DNA from 4 places in the Duganella kummerowiae genome. Region 1 is predicted to be linked to each of the others. Evidence: predicted binding sites of a transcription regulator. Region 1 holds the regulator's gene; each other region holds the start of a gene.

Region 1 (3,514 bases):
GCGGCCGTCCACGCCCACCACCACGATGGCGTTGGGGGCGAACTCGATCAGGCTTTGCAGGCGGGCGTCGGCCGACAGGCGCTCGTGCATCAGGCTGTTGAAGGCGGCCGTCAGCTGGCCGACCTCGTCCTCGGTCCGCACTGGCAGCGGCGTGAAGCGGCGGGCGTCGCTGCGCAGCACGGCAATGGCGTCGCGCAGGCGCACCAGCGGCGCCATCAGGCGCAGCGTCAGCCAGCCGATCACGGCGGCCGACAGCAGCGAGGCCGCGGCGCTCCAGGCCAGCAGGCGGTACAGCACGCCGTTGAAGGGCTCGAACGCTTCCTCCATGGGCAGCGAGGCGGCCAGCAGCCAGTCCACCGCTTGCAGCTGCTTGTAGCTGTTCAGGGCGCGGGTGCCGTTGCTGGTGGTGCCCAGCATGGAACCCTCGAAGCCGTCATCCAGGGCGCGCGTGGTGGCCGGATTGGCGTTGGGCTGGCGCGGCTGCAGCAGGCGGCTGGTGTCCGGATGCAGCACGTACAGCGAGGGCTGGCCGCGGGTCAGGGCGAAGTAGTAGCCGCTGCGGCCCACCTTGGCGGTGCGCAAATGGCCCAGCAGGTTGTCCTTGTAGAGGCGCAGTACGCCCATCAGCAGGCAGCGCACTTCGCCGTTGTCGTCCAGCACCGGTGCGATCATCTGCACGATGGGCTGCTTGTTGGTCTTGCCGATCACCGGTTCGGTGATCATGGGCTTGCGGGTTTGCATGACCTTCTTGAAATAGGCGCGGTCGGACGCGTTGACCTGGGTGCGGCCCGGCACCACCGGCAGATCGGCGATCACGTCGCCGGCCGGGTTGAGCACCAGCAGGTCGTCGAACAGGGCCAGCACGGCGCGGTCGCGGTAGTAGTCGCGCAGGCGCTCGGGATCGGCAGCGATGGCCAGCGGCTGGTTGCGGGCCGAGACCGCGATGATGTCGAGCAGCATCAGCAGCTTGTCGTCCAGCTCCTCGGCAGTGCGGTTGATCAGCGCCGTCTGCTGGGCGAACAGCACCCGCGTGAAGTCGTCCTGCATCCGTTGCATTTGCACCACGGTAACGAGGGCGATCATCAGGATGGAGGTAATGCTGGTGGCCAGCGCGACCTTGGCTTTGATGCCGAGAGGCTTCATGTCTTCCTTGCAAGCGGGGTCGGGGCGATCGGAGGAATTGCCATATTGCTAGGGATTTTCCCCGCAATGGGCGGGATTGGCAAGGAGCAGGCACTGCACTGTGGGCGTTGTCGCACAGCCTCGGATACCTGAATGGTTCAGTGCGAAATCGCACCAAATGGGGGCGGATGCGCTACACTGCCTGGATGATACGCGAACTTCCCCCCCTGACCCTGCCCGCCACCTCGATCGATGCGCTGCGCGCGCGCTGCGCCACCTGCAGCATGCACCAGCTGTGCCTGCCCATGGGCCTGGACACGGCCGACATGGACCGCCTGGACCAGATCATCGGCCGCCGCCGCAAGGTGGCGCGCGGCGGCACCCTGTTCCGTATCGGCGACGGCTTCGCCAACCTGTATGCGGTGCGGCTGGGACATTTCAAGACCTACCAGGTCAACCAGGAGGGGCTGGAGCAGATCACCGGCTTCCAGATGGCCGGCGAGCTGCTGGGCATGGACGCCATCAGCGCCGACCGCCATTTATGCAACGCCATTGCGCTGGAGGACAGCGAGGTGTGCGAAATCCCGTTCGGCAGTCTGCAGCAGCTGCTGGCCGACATGCCCACCCTGCTGCGCCATTTCCATCGCATGATGAGCCAGGAAATCACGCGCGAGCAAAGTGTCATGCTGTTGCTGGGGAATATGCAGGCCACCCAGCGCTTTGCCGCCTTCCTGGTCAACCTGTCCTCGCGCTACGAGGCGCGCGGCTATTCGCCGCACACCTTCCAGCTGCGCATGTCGCGCGAGGAAATCGGCAACTACCTGGGCTTGACCATAGAGAGCATCAGCCGTTTGCTGTCCAGGTTCAAGAAAGAGGGCTTGGTGCGGGTCAGCAACCGCGAGATCGAGCTGCTCAACCTGCCTACCCTCAAGGCCATCACGGCCGGCACCGAGACCTGCGCATAGAACCTGTTTCAAACCGAACATGGCGTCGTTGCAGCTCCTCGCCGTGCAGGCGCACTGTCTTCGCCGCCCCGGCCTTGGCCAGCGCCTGGCCCTGATTTTGAAACAGGTTCAAAACCTACTCCGCGTCGGCCCTTAGCGTCACCGAACGCTGCGCCGGCCACTGCCAGGCGCCGGCCAGGCGCCAGTCGCGCTGTTCTCCTTCCGCCAGCACCACCCAGCGGCTGCGCTCCAGCATGGGCAGCGCCACGTGGAAGGCGCCGTCCGCGTCGGGCTTGAGCATGAGGCGGATATCCTTTTCCGGCAGGGTCGCGTGCGACAGGTGCAGCAGCACGGCGGCCGGCCGGGTGGCCTGGCTGCGGCTGCTGATGCGCCCGCGCAGCTCGCTGGTCGAGGGATCGTATTCCACTTCCATGGCCAGTCCCAGGCCGGCTGCCGCGCGGTCGCGCCGCAGGTCCTGGTTGATGGCCTTGCCCTGCTTGTAGTAGTCGCCCACCACCAGCGCATCCTGGCCCTGGTAGGCCAGCCAGCCCGTGTAGCTGGCGGCCACGGCCACGATGAAGGGGCCGGCCATCAGCAGCCAGGGCCAGCGGTGGCGCCACCAGGGCGCAGGATTCGGACTCGGGATTGCGGCTTGCATCATCACTCCTTCAGCGCGGCACCATGAACACCGCATGTTCCTTCACATGCAGGGATGGATCGTCCACGGCGGTCAGTTCGATATCGATCTTGTTGGACCCCGGCTGGCCGGCGCCGTGCGCGGTGCGCAGGCGGATCGGATGGGCCAGGGTTTCGGTGGCGCCCACGGTCACGGTGTCGGCCGTCACCTGGGCCAGGGTGGGCACGCCGCTGACGCGGATGCGGTAGGTGTGGGCCTGCTCGCTGGTGTTCATGATCTGCAGCCTGTACACGTTCTCTATCATGCCGTCCTCGACTTCGCGGCCCAGGGTGCCGCGGTCGCGCAGCACGTCCAGCTTGAGCGGGGTGCGCAGCGCCAGCGTGGTGCCCACCGTGGCCACCAGGGCCAGCAGGATGCCGCCATAGATCAACACGCGCGGGCGCAGCAGGTGGGCGCGCAGCTGGGCCGCCGTGCCGCCGTCGTGCTCGGCCAGGGCGCGGTCGGTGCTGTAGCGTATCAGGCCGCGCGGCTGGGCGATCTTGTCCATCACGCTGTCGCAGGCGTCGACGCAGGCGGCGCAGCCTATGCATTCGTACTGCAGGCCGTTGCGGATGTCGATCCCGGTCGGGCACACCTGTACGCACATGGTGCAATCGATGCAGGAGCCGCCGTTGCCGTTGGCGGTTTTCGACAGCTTGCCGCGCGGTTCGCCACGGGCGGCGTCGTAGCTGATGATCAGGGTGTCCTGGTCGAACATCGAGCTCTGGAAGCGCGCGTAGGGGCACATGTACTTGCACACCTGCTCGCGCAT
Region 2 (3,514 bases), on a different contig from region 1:
TAGCGTTCCAGGCCGTCGATGGCGATCCACTGCAGCGGCGCCCAGCCATTGGGCGCGTCCCACTGCTGGCCGGTGCGGACCAGCGTGGTGCGCAGGCCGCCCTCGGCCAGCAGCCGGTTGCGGGTGGTGGCCGCCACCGCCTGCGCCTGGGCCGGCGTGGCGATGCCCACCCACAGCGGGAACAGGGTGGCCGCGCTCAACACTTCCGTGGGCGCGCCCTTGCGGGTGTCGTAGTCGGCATAGCGCTGTTCGCTGGCGAGCCACAGGTACTGCTGTATGGCGGCGGCGCGCTGCTCCCTCGCGCGCCGGAATGCAACGGCGCAGGCGGCGTCCCGGGCGGCGGCGCAGCGCGTTTCGATTTCTTCTTCCAGCTGGTACAAGAGGCTGTTGAGGTCCACCGGCAGCACGGACGTGGTGTGGATGGTGGACAGGCGCTGCGCATCGTCCAGCCAGCGCGACGAGAAATCCCAGCCGCTTTCGGCGGCGGCGCGCAGGTCGCGGTAGACCTCGGACGCGGGACGGCGGCTGTCGCGCGCCGTGGCCAGGTCCGGCCCCAGCGCCTCGTCGCGCGGCGTGTCCCTGGCGTCCCAGTAGCGGTTGAGGATGGCGCCATCCTGCAGCCGCACCACATGCTCGCAGGCGCCCGCGCCCTGCCGCGGCAGGCAGGATGCGCCGCGCATCCAGTAGGCATGCTCGGTCTTGAGCGCCGCCAGCGCATCGTCGGCCGGCTGCAGGCGCGTCATGGCGGCAAAGAACGGCGGCTGCGAGCGGCTCAGGTAGTAGGTGCGCGTGCCGTTCGGGATATGGCCGTAGCGCTGCAGCAGGCTTTTGAAGTCGGTGAGCATGGACGCCACCAGGTCTTCGCGCCGGTCCGCGCGCAGGCCCAGCATGGTGAAGTAGGAATCCCAGTAGTAGATCTCGCGGAAGCGGCCGCCCGGCACCACGTAGGCGGCCGGCAGCGGCAACGCCGACGACCACTTCGGCGGCTCCAGCGGCGGCCGCGCCAGTATCGGCCACAGGGAGGCGATGTGCTGGCGCAGCGTGACCTGGGCTGGTTCCGGCAGGGTGAAGTGGCGCTCGACGAAAGCCTTGAGCTGCGCCGCGCCCTGGGGCCGCTCTTGCCGGTAGCGCGCCAGGATGGCGGCCGGCTCCTCCCTGGCCACCGCATCGGCGAAGGTCTTGGCATCGGGATAGATGTGCGCGGCCTGCACCGCCTCGAACAGGGCGCCGTACACCTCCTGCGGCGGCCGTGGCATATCGGCCGGCGTGACCGCAGGGCTCCCACGCTGCGCGTACCCTGGCCCGGCCGCCACGGCAAGCAGCACGCATATCAGGGCGGCCAGCCGCACGCCGCCGCTCGGCATCTCCCGTATTTTCATTTGCGCTCCATGGTAGCTGTAGGCTAGCGCAGTATAAGCAGGCTGGTGCGCGCACGGCGCGCGTATCGGAACCCGGTGAGCCATCCCACATATTCAAGCGTGCAATTGCCGCAAATTTCCGTGCACGGTTTTTGATCAAGCTCAAATCCGGGAACCCTGCCACTCCTCCCGCGCTCCTACACTGGATACCACGACCAATAAAAGGAGCGCACCATGTACAAGACCATACTCGTGCACGTCGACGGCAGCGCCGGGCTGGCCCCCAGGCTGGAAGTGGCGGCTGCCCTGGCCGCCCGCCATGCCGCCCATCTGGTGGGCAGCGCCGTCACCGGCATCGCGCCGCAGGATTACCTGATGCTCGGCAGTTCTCCCATGGGTGCGCTGCCCGCGGCGGACTACGATCTGCTGCGCGAACATGCGGCGCAGCAGCTGCAGGCCTTCACGGCAGCCATGCAGCGCCTGGGCGTGGCGTCCTGGGAACAGCGCATCATCAATGACGACGCCGAACACGCCCTGCTGCTGCAGTCGGCCTATGCCGACCTGCTGGTGCTCAGTCCCGGCACCCCGCCCGGGGCCCGCGCCCGCCTGACCGCCGGCCTGGCCGGCTATGTCGCCCTGCACTGCACGCGTCCGGTGCTGGTGGTGCCGGACGGCTATGGCAAGCAGCAGGTCGGCAACGTCGCCGTGGTCGGCTGGGACGCCAGCAGCGAAGCCTGCCGCGCGGTCGCCGCCGCCCTGCCTCTGCTGCGAGAGGCCACCTCGGTCAAGGTCGCCGTGATCAACCCGGACTCACTGACGCAAACCCACGGCGAGAGTCCCGGCGCCGACCTGGCCACCTACCTGGCGCGCCACGGCGTACCGGTGGAGGTGGTGCGCGAACACAGCACGCTGGGCGCGGCGCCCGCCCTGCTGGGCCTGGCCCGTGACGTGGGCGCCGACCTGCTGGTGGCGGGCGCTTACGGCCACAGCCGCTACCGCGAGTGGCTGATCGGGGGCGCCACCACCAGCCTGCTGGACGACGCCAGCGTGCCCTTGCTGCTGGCGCACTGACATGGCCGACCTGGAAGGATGCTGGCACCCCGCCATGGCGGTGCCGCCGGACGCCAAGCCGGCTGCCATGCCGGACGCGGGGCGCGAGTCCGCGCCGGCGCCTGCGGCGCATCATGCGCTGGATTACGCGCCGGAACCCGCGGCCTATCATGCGCCCGAACGGGCGCCCGACGCCGGGCTGCCAACCGCCGGCGCGCCCGCCATGCCCGGCTCGGTGCAGTATTGCGCCCAGGGCGACAGCGACGACGACCTTGCCGACCTGTTGTTCAACGCCGCCCTGGCCCGGCTGACGGCCTCGGTCTCGCCGGTGGCCGTGGCCGGGGCCTGGTTCGACTGGGCCGCGCACCTGTTGCTGGCGCCGTCCAAGCAGCTGCAGCTGGCCATGTTCGCGCTCGATGGGGCGGTGCGCTGGCTGGCCTACGCCGGCCACGCCGCGCTGCCGCAGGCGGACGAGCCCGCCCCGGTGATCATCGCGCCGCCATCGGACCGGCGCTTCGCCGACCCGGCCTGGCAGGTGTGGCCGTACAACGCCACGTCGCAAGCCTTCCTGCTGGCGCAGCAATGGTGGCAGTGCGCCACCACCGGCGTGCGCGGGGTGTCGCGCCACCATGCCGAGGTGGTGACCTTCATCGCGCGCCAGCTGCTCGACAGCGCCGCGCCATCGAACTTCCTGGCGACCAATCCGGTGGCCCAGGCCACGAGCGCCTCCGGCGGCCACAACGCGGGCGTGGTGGCCCCGGCCGGTCCCGGCGGCCGCAGCTACCAGGTGGCCACCCACCGCCCGAACGCCCCCTTCATCGACGCCGACAGCTGGCGCGCCAGCCAGCCGGTCCGGGCCGGCTCCTGGCGGCCGGAATGGGAAGCGTGGCTGGCGCGCCACGCCGGTCCGCTGCAGGCGCCGCCGCCGCCCTCGCACGCGCTGGACGACGCGCCCGGCGCCTACGTGCTGGAGCCATGACTGGCGCCGCGCCGGTCACCGGCCTGACGGCGGGCGTAGCGGCCGCGCGCCTGGCCGCCGACGGCCCCAACGCCCTGCCCGACCGCGACCGGCGCGGCTGGTGGCGCATGGCGGCGGACACCGTGCG
Region 3 (3,514 bases), on a different contig from region 1:
TCGATAACACCACCTTCGCCGCGCGCGGCTACGCGGACCAGGCCAAGGCCGTGATCCGCTACGCGCAAAAGCTGGCCATCGCGCAGAACCGCAATGTGTTCGTGCGGGCCGACGGCAACAGCTTCGCCGCCTGCTTCGATGCCGCATGCTCGGCCGCCAATCTGGCGCGCCCGCCGGCCGGGAGCAACAGCGGCGCCAGCGCCACCAAGACTTATTGCACCGTGGGCAGCAGCTATGTTGCGGCCTGGGTGTGCGAGGGCAGGCCTGCCGACGTTGCCTTGAGCGTCACCGCAGGCAGCACCGCCGATGCCGGTCCCGGCGGGTTCTTTTTCTTCGACGCGGCTGGACGTCCTTACGGCGCCGCCGACGTCAACAACGCGCCCGGTACCGCTTCCGCTTTCCAGCGGCTGGTCCTGCGGTTCGCCAGCGGCAGCAATAACTATACCCTCACTGTCGAACCGGAGACCGGCTATGTGCATTGAGCCGTTTCCACGCCAGCGCGGCCTGAGCCTGATCGAGCTGATTATTTTCATGGTGGTGATGGGCGTGGCCGCGGCCGCGGTGCTGCAGGTGATGAATCTGGCCACCCGCAACAGTGCCGATCCGGTGCGCCGCAAGCAAGCCTTGCTGATTGCTGAAGCCTATATGGAAGAAATCCAGATGGCGCGCTTCACCTACTGCGATCCGATCGATCCCAACGCGATGAATGCCCAGGCCGCGGACGCCATCAACTGTCCGGCCGCGCTGGAGCAGCTCGGCACCCCTGGTGCGGAGAGCGGCAATACACGGCCTTACGACAACGTCAACGATTATGCCGGCAAGAGCCTGGCCAATGCGTCCGGCGTCCTGCTGGACGCCAGCGGCGCGGTGCTGGGCGGTGGCGCGCTCGCGGGCTACACCGTGACGGTCAGCGTCGATGCGCCGCCAGGTAACAGGCCGCTGGGGCCGGCAGGCAGGGCCATCACCGGCACCACGCTGCCGGCCAGTATGAACATCTTGCTCATCACGGTCAGGGTCGCCTACGGCGGCGGCGCCAATGACTTCGTCGCATTGGACGGCTACCGCACCCGCTATGCGCCGAGGTCGGTGCCATGACGCGCGTCCGGCAATCCGGCTTCACCCTGGTGGAAGCCGTCGTGGTGATGGTGGTGACCAGCATCCTGGCCGGCATCATGGTGTTGTTCATCCGCCAGCCGGTACAGAACTACGTGGATGCGGTCGGCCGGGCCGAGCTGAGCGACGTGGCCGACCTGGCGTTGCGCCGCATCGCGCGCGAGGTGCGTGGTGCGCTGCCCAACAGCATACGCGTCACCGCGATCAATGGGGTGCTGCTGCTGGAATTCATCCCGACCAAGGCGGGCGGCACCTATCTATCGGTGCAGGATAATCAAAGTAGTGGAAATCCGCTCGACTTCGTCAACCATGGCCTGTCCTTCGATGTGGTCGGCCCCATGCCGGTGGCGCCCTACGCGATCATGGCGGGCGATTCCATCGTGATCTACAACCTGGGGACAGATTTCCAGGACGCCGATGCCTACCAGGGCAATAACCGGGCCCAGGTCGCCCAGGTCAGCGGCAATACGGTGACGTTGCTGAGCAACACCTTCTCGTCGCGTAACATGTCGCCGACCCAGCGCTTTGCCGTGGTCACGCGTCCCGTTACCTATGCCTGGGACCCCACCGCGCGTACCCTGACGCGATACTGGAACTATGGCTACAACCTGGCCCAGGCCATGCCCTCCGGTGGGTCCAGTGCGCTGATGGCCGCGAATGTCACCGCTTGCGTCTTCGACTACACCCAGTTGGCCAACGTGCAGAACGGCCTGCTGGGACTGAGCCTGACCTTGGCCCGCGCCGATAACAACGCCGAGCGGGCCACGCTGGTCCATCAAATCCACGTTGACAACACGCCATGAATCCACTTTTCCGTCCCCGGGTGCATGCGTTGCGGCGGCAGGCCGGGATCGGCATCGTCACCGCGATCTTCCTGCTGGTGGTGCTGGCCGGACTGGGCGTTGCCATCGTCTCCATCACCACCGGACAGCAGAATACCGTGGTGCAGGACCAGCAGGCCGCACGCGCCTACCAGGCCGCGCGCGCCGGGGTGGAGTGGGCGCTGTACCAGGCCCTGCAGGCGCAGTCGAACGCCGATCCGGCGGTCAATCTGGGCTGTCCCGCCACGTATTCGTTCCGCATGCCGTCCGATACCACCTTGTCGGCCTTTACGGTGACGGTGAGCTGCGGCACGCCGGTCAAGCTGGCTGGCGCTACCTATTCGCACTTCCTGATCACCTCCACCGCCTGCAACGAACCGGCCAATGGCGCCTGCCCGAACGCCAGCCGCAGCCCGGATTATGTGCAGCGCGTGGTCCAGGCCCAGCTTTAGATGTGGAAATGTGTGTGTTTTTGCGGTACTGATACGAAATTGCAGCAAAAAACCGTGGTAACTTGAATATAATCAACCATCTAGCGCGTAAACTTCGCGTAATCCACTTCAACCAGATAGCCGGCATGGGTTTCTTCAACAGGACGAAAAAAAAGGACGGCAGCCTCACGCTCACCTTCGGCGGTGACGGCGTGTATGCCGGCCGTGTCGAGCGCGTGCGCGACGCCAAGCCGCTGGTGAAACTGGCGGCCCTGGTGGAGGCCGCGCCGGCGCTGTCGGCCGAAGCGCTGGCGCGGGTCGACAAGGAATTGCGCGCCTCCGCCTTCCGCTGCGGCACCATGCTGGGCGCGCGCGACTACCAGATACTCACGGTGGACGCGCCCAACGTCCCGCCCGATGAGCTGAAGACGGCGGTGCGCTGGCGCCTCAAGGACATGCTGGACTTCCACATCGACGACGCCACCATCGACGTGCTGGACATTCCTGTCGATCCCGGCAACACGGCGCGCGGCCATTCCATGTTCGCGGTGGCGGCCCGCAACAGCGTGGTGCAATCGCGCCAGGACCTGTTTGCCGAAGCCGAGCTGCCTTTGTCCGTGATCGACATCCCCGAGATGGCGCAGCGTAACATCTCCGCGCTGCTGGAGATTCCCGGGCGTGGCCTGGCCATGCTGTCCTTCGATGCCGAGGGCGGCCTGCTGACCGTGACCTACAAGGCAGAGCTGTACCTGACCCGCCGCATCGACGTCACCCTGCAGCAGCTGCTGGAGCCGGACACCGACAAGCAGCACGCCTGCTTCGACAAGATCACCCTGGAGCTGCAGCGCTCCATGGACCACTTCGAGCGCCAGTTCCATTACGTGAGCGTGGCCAAGCTGCTGCTGGCGCCGACCGGCGCCAGCGGCCTGCACGAGCACCTGGCCAGCAACCTGTACATGGCGGTGGAGGCCATGGAATTGGGGGATGTGTTCGACCTGAGCCGGGTGCCGGAACTGCAGCAGGACGAGAGCCGCCAGCAGCGCTTCTTCCTGACCCTGGGCGCCGCCCTGCGGGATGAGGAGGTGCGGCTGTGAGCCAGCAGATCAACCTGTACAACCCGATCTTCCTCAAGCAAAAGAAGGTTTTCAC
Region 4 (3,514 bases), on a different contig from region 1:
AGCATCCTGCACGGCATGCGCGCCATGCAGGAGCAGCTGGCCCGGACCATAGGCCAGATCCGCGCCAGCGCCGAGACCATCGCCAGCGCTTCGAGCCAGATCGCCAGCGGCAACCTGGATCTGTCGGCGCGCACCGAGTCCCAGGCCAGCGCCCTGCAGCAGACGGCGGCCGCGATGGAGCAGCTGACCACCACGGTGCAGCAGAACGCCGGTAATGCCAGCCAGGCCAACCGCCTGGTGCAGGAGGCGGCGGCCGTGGCGCGCGACGGCGGCTTGGCGGTGACGCAGCTGGTGCGCACCATGGATGGCATCCAGGATGCGTCCAGGCGCATCGTGGAGATTATTACCGTGATCGACGGCATCGCTTTCCAGACCAATATCCTGGCGCTGAACGCGGCGGTGGAAGCGGCGCGGGCGGGAGAACAGGGGCGCGGCTTCGCGGTGGTGGCGTCCGAAGTGAGGGCGCTGGCGCAGCGCTCGGCGGCGGCCGCGCACGAGATCAAGGGTTTGATCGGCAGCTCGGTGCAGACCATAGAACAGGGCAGCGGGCTGGCCGCCACGGCCGGCGCGACCATGGAGCAGGTGGTGGCCAGCGTGGAGCGGGTGACGCGGCTGATGGCGGCGATCGCGGCCGCGTCGGGCGAGCAGAGCACGGGCATAGGCCACGTCAACCAGGCCATCAGCGAGATGGACGCGGCCACCCAGCAAAACGCCGCGCTGGTGGAGCAGGCAGCGGCAGCGGCCGCCAGCTTGCAGGAACAGGCGGCGGCGCTGGCGCGGCTGGTCGCCCGCTTCAAACTGCGGGGTCAGGTCTCGTTCAGACATGAGCTGGCCTGATCATGAGCTAGCCTGAAGGCAGACTCATGTACTAATGTCAGATCTGACCCCGGGGTTACCGGGGTTACCGGGGTTACTGCGGCAGCGGTTTGCCGTCCGGTCCCACGGCCACGGCCGCTTCGAAGATCAGCTGGTCGCCGTCCACGTGGTACATGCCGACCAGTTCGCCCGGGTCGGTCTTGATGTCGGTGTACAGCACACAGGTCTGGGTGTCGGCCGCCCACGCTTCCTGGCCGGAGCGCAGCACCCACATGTTGTCGCCCTTGGCGTACAGCTCGATTTCGACCTCGTCCGCGCCGGACAGCTGCAGGTCCACCCGACGCTGGCATTCCGGCTGGCGCGCCATGGTCAGCTGCACTTCCACTTCATCCTTCCAGAAATACGGCTGCACGCGCCGCACCGTCAGGCTGTGCTGGCCGCCCTTGCCGTCCGCGTAATAGCTGGCGGAATCGTCCACGCAGGCGGTCAGCAGCAGGGGCAGCAGGAGTATCAGGGACTTGCGCATGAGGCATCCATCGGTGGCCGGTATGCCCGCATTATAGCGGCAGGCGGGAATCGTGAAATAATGGCGGCGGGAGGATGACATGCCACGCGATAGCTCGGAAAGCAGGCGGGAATGGCTGCTGCGCCGCCAGTGCGCGCTGACGCCGCGCCAGTTCGTGGCCGCCTACGGCGTGCTGTGCCTGGCCTCGTTCGGCGTGGCCACCGGTTTCATCGTGGCCGGGGTGTGGCAGATCCTGTTCTTTACGGCGCTGGAGATGGCGGCGGTGGCGGCGGCCTTCGTGTATCACGCGCGCCACGCCACCGACCATGAGCGCATCGAGCTGGCCGGCGGCCGTTTGCTGGTGGAGCGCTGCTCGGCCGAGCGGGTCACCCGCATCGAGCTCGATGCACGCCGCACCCGCGTCACGCCGCCGCGCCGCCAGCGCGACCTGATCGCGCTGGAAGCCGGCGGCCGCCGGTTGGCGCTGGGACGGCTGGCGCCGCCCGCGCGCCGGCGCCAGGTCGCGCTGGAACTGCAGCGCGACCTGCGCCTCCATTAGAACCCGTTCCAAAAATGAGCAGGGCTAGGCGCGGCTACGAAGACAGTGCGCCAGCACGGCGAGGAGCCGTAACGACGCCATGGTCATTTTTAAACGGGTTCTTAGAAGCGGTAGCCGACGCCCACGCCCACCAGCAGCGGATCCACCTTGACCGCGCTGGCCTTGGCGCCGCTGATATACACGTCGCTGCGGATCTGCACTTTCTTCACGTCGAAGTTGAGCGACCAGTGCTCGTCGATCTTGTAGTCGACGCCGGCCTGCACGGCCAGGCCCCAGCTCTTGTGTTCCAGTCCGCCCTTACCGCCCAGCAGGTTCACATCGGAGATGTTGGTGTAGTTCACACCGGCGCCCAGGTAGGGCGTGAGCGGCGAGTTCGACACGAAATGGTACTGGGCCAGCAGCGTGGGCGGCAGGTGCTTGAAGGTGCCGATCTTGGCGCCGTCCAGGCTCACGTCGTGCTTCTGCGGATAGGTCAGGATCAGCTCGGCCGCGAAGTTCGGGGTGAAGAAATACGAGATGTCGACTTCGGGGATGGTCTTGCTGCTCACGCCGATGCGGTCGGAGGCGCCGGCGCCGCCCACGGGATCAGACTTGTCGGCCGGATCCAGATGCACAGCGCGCGCACGCACCAGCCACGGCGATTCCTCGGCGGCCGCGTGGCCCGCGATCAAACCCAGGGAGGCAAACAGGATGGCTGCAACAGGCTTCTTCATTTTCACTTCCTTCTCTTTCGTCTAAGTAACGGAAAGAAGTGTATTGATGCTGCTCAGCAAAAACTTTGATGCACATCAAAAGCTCACCGATACGCCGTGCCCTCGTAGTTTTACGGTACCGTCACGGCGCCGCTGCATTGCCAGCTCATGGGCTGAGGGTGAACATGTACTTGAACGGCACCGCCATGGCGCAGGGCTGGCCGGCGCAGCGGCCCGGCGTATACTTGACCAGCAACAGCACCCTGGCCACCATGTCGCCGAACTCCTTGTCGGGCGCTTCCAGGATGGCGGTGCGCTGCGGCGCGCCGTTTTCGTCGACCCAGACCTGGGCCTGCAGCATGCCGCGTCCGCGCATCTGGCCGCCCAGGCGCGACAGCGCGCGCGACAGCTCCACCATGCCGCCCACCGGATAGGGCGGCGCGTCGCCGGCCTGCAGGATGGCGTAGGGCTGCCTGACCAGCTGCTGCTGTTCAGGCGTCAGGTCGGCATAGGATTTATCGGGCGGCACCTGGTAGCCCCGGGCGGCGTCGCTGCGCAGGTTGCTGCCGGTGCGGGGGCTGTCTTCCTTGATGTCGTAGTTGCCCGGCTGCGGCTTGCCCTCCAGCGCCGGCCCGCCCAGCTGGAAGCTGCCGGCGAACTGGCCCTTGAGCACCTGGCCATTGGAATAGGTGATGGCGCCTTCGCCCCACGGCTTGCCGTTGCGCCAGTGGCCGCTGTAGCTGCCGCCCAGGGCATAGCGTATCGTGCCGACGCCATCCGGACCGGCGTTCCAGCCGCCTTCGTAGACGTCGCCATTGTGGCTGTAGAACTTGACCTGGCCCGTGACCCGGCCCTGCTGGAAGCTGCCCACCAGCTTGTCGCCATTGGGCCGCACGATGATGCCCTTGCCATCCAGCTGCCCATCCTTGTAGTCGCCCTGGG

What was found. The regulator FNR, encoded in region 1, switches genes on or off when oxygen is low (the NO sensors DNR and NnrR bind a similar motif). The targets are predictions, from matches to a motif close to TTGATNNNNATCAA.
Region 2: ACLB1G_RS06950 (universal stress protein) is a predicted target of FNR. The motif match lies at 1,511-1,524, and genes of this name have one in related genera.
Region 3: ACLB1G_RS06455 (agglutinin biogenesis protein MshI) is a predicted target of FNR. The motif match lies at 2,449-2,462, and genes of this name have one in related genera.
Region 4: ACLB1G_RS25705 (OmpW/AlkL family protein) is a predicted target of FNR. The motif match lies at 2,659-2,672, and genes of this name have one in related genera.

Annotation. Positions count from the first base shown of each region.
Region 1 covers NZ_JBKFEH010000008.1:719,348-722,861, reverse strand. The annotation lists gene ACLB1G_RS11060 (response regulator) at 1-1,143, opposite strand, end outside; gene fnr (fumarate/nitrate reduction transcriptional regulator Fnr) at 1,329-2,087, shown strand; gene ACLB1G_RS11050 (FixH family protein) at 2,203-2,724, opposite strand; gene ccoG (cytochrome c oxidase accessory protein CcoG) at 2,735-3,514, opposite strand, start outside.
Region 2 covers NZ_JBKFEH010000007.1:311,514-315,027, reverse strand. The annotation lists gene treF (alpha,alpha-trehalase TreF) at 1-1,379, opposite strand, end outside; gene ACLB1G_RS06950 (universal stress protein) at 1,593-2,429, shown strand; gene ACLB1G_RS06945 (poly-beta-hydroxybutyrate polymerase N-terminal domain-containing protein) at 2,431-3,387, shown strand; gene ACLB1G_RS06940 (cation-translocating P-type ATPase) at 3,384-3,514, shown strand, end outside.
Region 3 covers NZ_JBKFEH010000007.1:180,846-184,359, forward strand. The annotation lists gene ACLB1G_RS06435 (prepilin-type N-terminal cleavage/methylation domain-containing protein) at 1-482, shown strand, start outside; gene ACLB1G_RS06440 (type IV pilus modification PilV family protein) at 472-1,095, shown strand; gene ACLB1G_RS06445 (prepilin-type N-terminal cleavage/methylation domain-containing protein) at 1,092-1,916, shown strand; gene ACLB1G_RS06450 (agglutinin biogenesis protein MshP) at 1,913-2,386, shown strand; gene ACLB1G_RS06455 (agglutinin biogenesis protein MshI) at 2,512-3,459, shown strand; gene ACLB1G_RS06460 (hypothetical protein) at 3,456-3,514, shown strand, end outside.
Region 4 covers NZ_JBKFEH010000023.1:51,270-54,783, forward strand. The annotation lists gene ACLB1G_RS25690 (methyl-accepting chemotaxis protein) at 1-837, shown strand, start outside; gene ACLB1G_RS25695 (hypothetical protein) at 911-1,342, opposite strand; gene ACLB1G_RS25700 (DUF2244 domain-containing protein) at 1,422-1,880, shown strand; gene ACLB1G_RS25705 (OmpW/AlkL family protein) at 1,982-2,593, opposite strand; gene ACLB1G_RS25710 (MORN repeat-containing protein) at 2,739-3,514, opposite strand, start outside.